One region of the Streptomyces sp. 3MP-14 genome, then DNA from elsewhere that is predicted to be linked to it. Evidence: riboswitches for the same ligand, from Rfam matches in the RefSeq annotation. Region 1 holds a riboswitch; the other holds the start of a gene.
What was found. Region 1 has a riboswitch for glycine ahead of gcvT (glycine cleavage system aminomethyltransferase GcvT). Riboswitches for the same ligand answer to the same signal wherever they lie in the genome.
Positions count from the first base shown of each region.

Region 1 (3,395 bases):
AGTAGGTCCGCTCCAGCAGCGCGCGGCCCGCCCCGTCGAAGGCCCGGAAGATCATCCCGTTGGCGTGGCCCGGCAGCGAACGCCGCCGGTAGAGCACCAGGTCGCTCTCCGGGTCGAACGGGATCTCGTGGCTCGGCCCTATCGCCGCGCCCAGCAGCCGCAGCCGCCGGGTGGCGCGCACCCGCGCCACGTCCTCGTCGGCGCGGGTGACGTCCACCGTGTCCGGTGCCTGGCCCTCCAGGCCCAGCATCACCGCCTTCGGCGAACCGTGACCGTGCCCCGTGGCGCCCAGCGAGCCGTACAGCTCGACCCGGACGGTGGCCGTCTCGGCCAACGCCCCGGCGTCCTTCAGGGCGTTGGCGAACAGCAGCGCCGCGCGCATCGGCCCCACGGTGTGCGAACTGGAGGGGCCGATGCCGACGCTGAACAGGTCGAAGGCCGAGAGCGCCACGGTCGGCTCACTGCTCCGTGAAGGCGGTGTACTCCTCGGCGGACAGCAGCTCGCCGGGCTCCGCGTCGGCGTCGACGCGCACCCGGAAGAGCCAACCGCCCTCGAAGGGCTCCGAGTTGACCAGCTCGGGATCGTCCACCACGGCCTGGTTGACGTCGGTGACCTCGCCGCTGACGGGGGCGTAGATGTCGCTGATGGCCTTGGTCGACTCCAGCTCGCCGCAGGGCGAGCCGGCCGTGACGGCCGTGCCCACCTCGGGCAGCTGGGCGTAGACCACGTCACCCAGGGCGGAGGCGGCGTGGGCGGTGATGCCCACGGTGGCCACGCCGTCGGCCGGCTCGGTGAGCCACTCGTGGTCGCGGGTGTAGCGGAGGTGCTGGGGGTTGCTCATGGTCGTCGATTCTCCTGGATCACGCGGAACATGGGGGGCGGACAGTCGGTGGCGGAACGGAAACGAACGCCGGAACGGGAACGGACGCCGGAACGGCGGGTGGCGGGTCGTGGCGGGTGACGGGGCGTGGCGGAGGCGGCGCGGGCGCCAGGCAGGTGAGTCCCGCCGGCGGCAGCGGGTCAGTCGGCCCGCCGGTAGAAGGGGAGCGCGACGACCTCGTGCGGCACGGCGGTGCCCCGGATGTCGACGGCGACGCCCCCGGTGCCGGGCGCGGCGTGCGCGGCGTCCACATAGGCCATGGCGATCGGCCGGCCCAGCGTGGGGGAGGGGGCGCCCGAGGTGACCTCGCCGACCGTCGAGCCGTCGGCGGCCAGCACCGGATACCCGGCGCGCGGCACCCGGCGCTCCTCGCACACCAGGCCCACCAGCACCCGTGGCGGGTCGCTCACGGCGCGCTCGGCGGCGCGTTCCAACGCCGCGCGCCCCACGAAGTCGCCCTCCTTGTCGAACTTCACCACCCGACCCAGCCCGGCGTCGAACGGCGTGGTCCGTTCGGTGAGTTCGTGCCCGTAGAGCGGCATCCCCGCCTCAAGGCGCAGCGTGTCGCGGCAGGCCAGGCCGCAGGGCACCAGCCCGTCGACCGCGCCCGCCTCGGTCAGCGCCGCCCACAGCGGCTCCGCGTCCTCCGGCGCGCAGAACAGCTCGAAGCCGTCCTCGCCGGTGTACCCGGTGCGGGCCACCAGCACCGGACGCCCGGCGACCTCGGCCCGCAGGCTCGCGTAGTAGCGCAGCCCCGCCAGCCCCGCCGGGTCGGTCAGCCGCCCCAACACCCCGGCCGCCGCAGGCCCCTGGACGGCGATCAGCGCGTAGGCGTCCCGGTCGTCCCTGACCTCGGCCTCGAACGCGGTGCCCCGCTCGCGCAGCGCGTCCAACACCCGCTCGGCGTTGGCCGCGTTGGCCACCACCAGGAACTCCTCGTCGGCCAGCCGGTAGACGATCAGGTCGTCCAGGATGCCGCCGCCCGCCTCGCAGATCATCGTGTAGCGGGCCCGGCCCGGCTTCACCGCCGACAGCCGCCCCACCAGCGCGTGGTCCAGCAGCGCCGCGGCGCCGGGCCCGGTCACCGCGATCTCGCCCATGTGCGACAGGTCGAAGAGGCCGACCGCGTTCCGCACCGCCTGGTGCTCGGCGCGTTCGCTGCCGTAGCGCAGCGGCATCGACCAGCCGGCGAAGTCGGTCATGGTGGCGCCGAGCGCGCGGTGCACCGCGTCCAGCGCGGTGACGCGGGGGGTGTCGGACATGAACTCGCTCCAGGGAGACGGCGGGCGGTGACGAACGCGCGGTCGCGCGTCGAGCCCTCCCCGTCTGTCATCGGCACCTGAGAGGTTCGCCGCGAGCCCCGCGCGGAAACGCTTCCCGGGCGGACGGCGCGGCTTGCACCGTGGGTGGGGCCGCGCCGATGCGCGGCCCGCTTTTCAGACTTGCCTTCCGCGCGCGGTGACGGGGCCTGAGAGATTCAAGGGAGGACTTGCTCCTTCGGCGCCCCGGATGACACCGGGGACTCTCCCGCGCGAGGTCGAACGGCCGGTATGCGGTTGTGGCCCGGCCATCATCGCACGGATGCCCCGTGGGGCGGGAGCCGATCACCGTGAGAAGGTTTCGCTCGGGCCGGCGGAAGCGGCCGGGTCCCCCGCGAGACACGGCGGGACCGGAACGAGCGAGGAAGGCGGGCGCGATGAGTGTGAGCAGGACGGGGCCGGGCTTCGGCGGAGGTTGGCCGGGCAACGAGTTGGAGGAGGCGCTGGCCGCCTCGGTCGGCGTGCCCGACGCCGCCCCCCGCCTGCTGAAGCTGCTCTCCCGCAGCGCCGTGTGGGTCCCGCTGCCCGAGGGCGGCGGGCCCGAGAGCCGCACCCTCGACCTGCCGACCATCGACCTGGCCGGCGGCGTCTACGTCCCCGTCTTCAGCTCGGCCGAGCAGCTGCACCTGGGCGGCGCCTCGCACCTGCCGTTCACCGTCGCGCCCGCCTGGGAGTTCGCCCGTGGCCTGCCGCCGCAGGTGGGCATAGCCGTGAACCCCGGCGGAACGGTCGGCATCCCGGTGCCGCCCGTCGCCGTCGCCGAGCTGTGCCGCGCCACCCCGGGCGAGCGCACGCCGGGCGTGCCCTCCGGCGCGCGGATGCGGCTCTTCCAGCCGGACTGGCAGGACGACCCGGTCGAGTTCCTGAACGCGGCGGCCGAGGAGCTGGGGACGCTCTGGTACGTGGTGACCGCGCGGCGCGGCCTGGCCAGCGCCGAGGGCGGCGAGCCGGCGCTCTTCGTCGGCGTCGAGCTGGACCAGGTCGACGACACCACCCGGGAGGCCGTCAACGCCGCGCTCGGCCGGGCGCTGGCCCGCCACACGGTCCGGTGGCCGGTTCAACTGGTCCTGTTGGACGCCGCCCAGGACCCGGTGGTGGACTGGCTGCGGGAGTGTGTGGCGCCGTTCTACTCGCGTGGCGCGTGAGCACGGGGCACCTTGTCAGCCGGGAGCCTGACTCGCAAGCTGCTGTGCGG
Region 1 is NZ_VDLZ02000008.1:244,182-247,576, forward strand. It holds gene FH609_RS15725 (L-serine ammonia-lyase) at 1-451, opposite strand, end outside; gene gcvH (glycine cleavage system protein GcvH) at 459-842, opposite strand; gene gcvT (glycine cleavage system aminomethyltransferase GcvT) at 1,022-2,143, opposite strand; glycine riboswitch at 2,328-2,421, opposite strand; gene FH609_RS15740 (enhanced serine sensitivity protein SseB) at 2,578-3,345, shown strand.

Region 2 (3,395 bases), on a different contig from region 1:
CCATCGAGGAGACGGTGCGGGCCGGCCAGGCCGAGCTGACCCGGCTGCTGGGGCGGGCGCACGGCGCCGGGGTCTTCCAGATGGCGCTGGGCGTCGACGACCGGCCGGTGGTGGCGGAGCGGGACACCAAGTCCATCTCCGTGGAGGACACCTTCGAGGTGGACATGACCGACCGGGCCCGGATCAGGTTCGAGGTGCGGCGGCTGGCCGAGCGGTGCGTGACCAGGCTGCGCGCCGCCGGCCGTTCGGGCCGCACGGTGGTGCTGAAGGTCAGACGGTACGACTTCAGCACGCTCACCCGCTCCGAGACGCTGCGCGGGCCGACGGACGACCTGGCCGTGGTGCGGGAGGCGGCCGAGCGGCTGCTGGAGGGCGTGGACACCACCGAGGGCGTGCGGCTGCTGGGCGTCGGGGTCAGCTCGCTGGCCGACTTCACCCAGGAGGATCTCTTCGCGCAGTCGGAACGGGCCGGATCGGGCGCGGAGAGGCCGCCCGAGCCGGCGGCCACGACGGAGGCGGCGCCCGCCGAGCCCGAGCCGGACCGGCGGTGGCTGCCCGGTGTTGACGTGACGCACGAGCGGTTCGGCCCCGGCTGGGTGCAGGGCAGCGGGGTGGGGCGGGTGACGGTGCGCTTCGAGCGGCCGGAGGACGTGGCGCCTGGCCGGGTGCGGACCTTCGCCGTGGACGATCCGCTGCTGACGCGCTCCGGTCCGCTGCCGCTGCCGCTGGCGCGGCCGGGCGCGGGGCTCGGCCGGGATCAGCCCTCCGGGTCGTCGGACGAGGCCAGACGGCCGAAGTCGGCGTCAGGGGCCGGGCCGGCCTCGGCGTCAGGTCCCGACGGGAGGTCGAGCCCGTAGTGGCGGTAGAGCTGGAGTTCCTGCTCGGGGGAGAGGTGGCGGCCCACGCCCAGGTCGGGCGCGCGGCGGATCAGCGACCTGTCGAACGGGACGCGCAGCGCGTTGCCCACCAGCTCGCTGGGCTCCAGCGGCACGAAGGCGTCCCGGGTGAAGAGCCCGGTCCGCACGGCGGCCCACTCGGGGACGCCGGTGGCGTCGTCCAGGTACACCTCGTCCACAGTGCCGATCTTGTCGCCGTGGCGGTCGAACGCCTTGCGGCCGATCAGGCCACGCGGATCGATGTCGGTTCGCACGGGTTCCTCCAACTGCGCGCCTGGGACGGTGTGGGCGTCCCCGAGAACGTCGTCCCCCCACACCTACCCAAGGCCAGAATCGGGCCGCCGGCCAGTCGAGGTCCACCCCTCGGCCCAGCCGGGTGGCGCTGGTAGTCTCGGAGGCGGTTGTCAACCTCGTGCGGGAGAGTCCTGCCGCCCTTCGGGGCGACGGGCGCCGAAGGAGCAAATCCTCCCCGGAATCTCTCAGGCCCCTGTACCGCGCGAGCGAAACCACTCTGGAAAGCAGGGCGGCGGCGGAGCGTTGTTCCCCGGTCGTCCTCACCGACGGTGCAAGCCCGGCGCGGTGGCGCGGGGCGAAGCTCTCAGGTCGTATGACAGAGGGGGAGGCAGTCAGGCGGTGCCGCCTGGCGCCCCGTAGGTCGCCCACGGCCCAAGGAGCCTCCACGATGACCGCGCACCCGACCCCGCTGACCGCCCTGGAGCAGGGCACCCCCTTCGCCGACCGGCACATCGGGCCCGACCGCGAAGCCGTGGCCAAGATGCTGGCGCAGGTGGGCTTCGGCTCCCTGGACGAGCTGACCGCAGCCGCCGTGCCGGAGGCGATCCGCCACACCGAGGCGCTGGACCTGCCCGACCCGCTGGACGAGGCGGCCGTGCTGGCCGAACTGCGCGCGCTGGCCGGGCGGAACACCGTGGCCCGCTCCATGATCGGGCTCGGCTACCACGGCACGTTCACCCCGCCGGTGATCCAGCGCAACGTGCTGGAGAACCCGGCCTGGTACACCGCCTACACGCCCTACCAGCCGGAGATCTCGCAGGGCCGGCTGGAGGCGCTGCTCAACTTCCAGACCGTCGTCGCCGACCTCACCGGGCTGCCGACGGCCGGCGCCTCGCTGCTCGACGAGGGCACGGCGGCGGCCGAGGCGATGGCCCTGGCCCGGCGCGTGACGCGGAAGGCGGGCGGGGTCTTCCTGGTGGACGCCGACTGCCTGCCGCAGACCATCGCCGTGGTGCGCACCCGCGCCGAGCCGACCGGCGTCGAGGTGCTCGTCGCCGACCTGAGCGCTGGCATCCCCGAAGAGGCCGTCGAACGCGGGGTGTTCGGGGTGCTGCTCCAGTACCCGGGCGCCTCGGGCGCCGTGCGCGACCCGCGCGCGCTGATCGAGCGGGCGCACGAGCTGGGCGCCGTGGTGACGGTCGCCGCCGACCTGCTGGCGCTGACCGTGCTCGCCTCGCCGGGGACGCTGGGCGCCGACATCGCGGTCGGCACCAGCCAGCGGTTCGGCGTTCCCATGGCCTTCGGCGGGCCGCACGCCGGCTACATGTCCGTGCGCGCGGAGTACGCCAGGAACCTCCCGGGCCGGCTGGTCGGAGTCTCCCGGGACGCGGCCGGCAAGCCCGCCTACCGGCTGGCGCTCCAGACCAGGGAGCAGCACATCCGCCGCGAGCGGGCCACCAGCAACATCTGCACCGCCCAGGTGCTGCTCGCCGTGATGGCCGGCCTCTACGCCGTCTACCACGGGCCCGAGGGGCTGGCCGCCATCGCGCGCCGCACCCACCGGCTGGCGGCGCTGCTGGCCGCCGGGCTGCGGGAGGGCGGCGTCGAGGTGGCGCACGAGGCGTTCTTCGACACCGTCACCGCGCGGGTGCCCGGCCGGGCCGCCGAGGTGGTGGCCGCCGCCCGCGCCGCCGGGGTCAACCTGCGCCAGGTCGACGCCGACCGCGTCGGCGTGGCCTGCGACGAGACCACGGGCCGGGACGAACTGGCCGCCGTCTGGGCCGCGTTCGGCGTCCCCGCCGGCGCCGGCGACATCGACGCGCTGGACGCCCGGGTGCCCGACGCGCTGCCGGCCGGCCTGCTGCGTGAGGACGAGTACCTGACCCACCCGGTCTTCCACGCCCACCGCTCCGAGACGGCGATGCTGCGGTATCTGCGGCGGCTGGCCGACCGGGACTACGCGCTGGACCGGGGCATGATCCCGCTCGGCTCCTGCACGATGAAGCTCAACGCGACGGCCGAGATGGCCGCGATCACCTGGCCGGAGTTCGCCGGGCTGCACCCGTTCGCGCCGCTGGAGCAGGCCGAGGGCTATCTGGCGCTGATCCGCGAACTGGAGGACCGGCTGGCCGAGATCACCGGCTATGACGCGGTCTCGCTCCAGCCCAACGCGGGCTCCCAGGGCGAACTCGCCGGCCTGCTCGCGGTCCGCGCCCACCACCGCGCCAACGGGCAGGAGCAGCGCACCGTCTGCCTGATCCCGTC
Region 2 is NZ_VDLZ02000017.1:149,320-152,714, forward strand. It holds gene FH609_RS25570 (DNA polymerase IV) at 1-857, shown strand, start outside; gene FH609_RS25575 (PRC-barrel domain-containing protein) at 758-1,150, opposite strand; glycine riboswitch at 1,302-1,401, shown strand; gene gcvP (aminomethyl-transferring glycine dehydrogenase) at 1,579-3,395, shown strand, end outside.
Region 2: it holds a riboswitch for glycine, as region 1 does, so the genes downstream of both, gcvP (aminomethyl-transferring glycine dehydrogenase) here and gcvT (glycine cleavage system aminomethyltransferase GcvT) in region 1, are expected to answer to the same signal.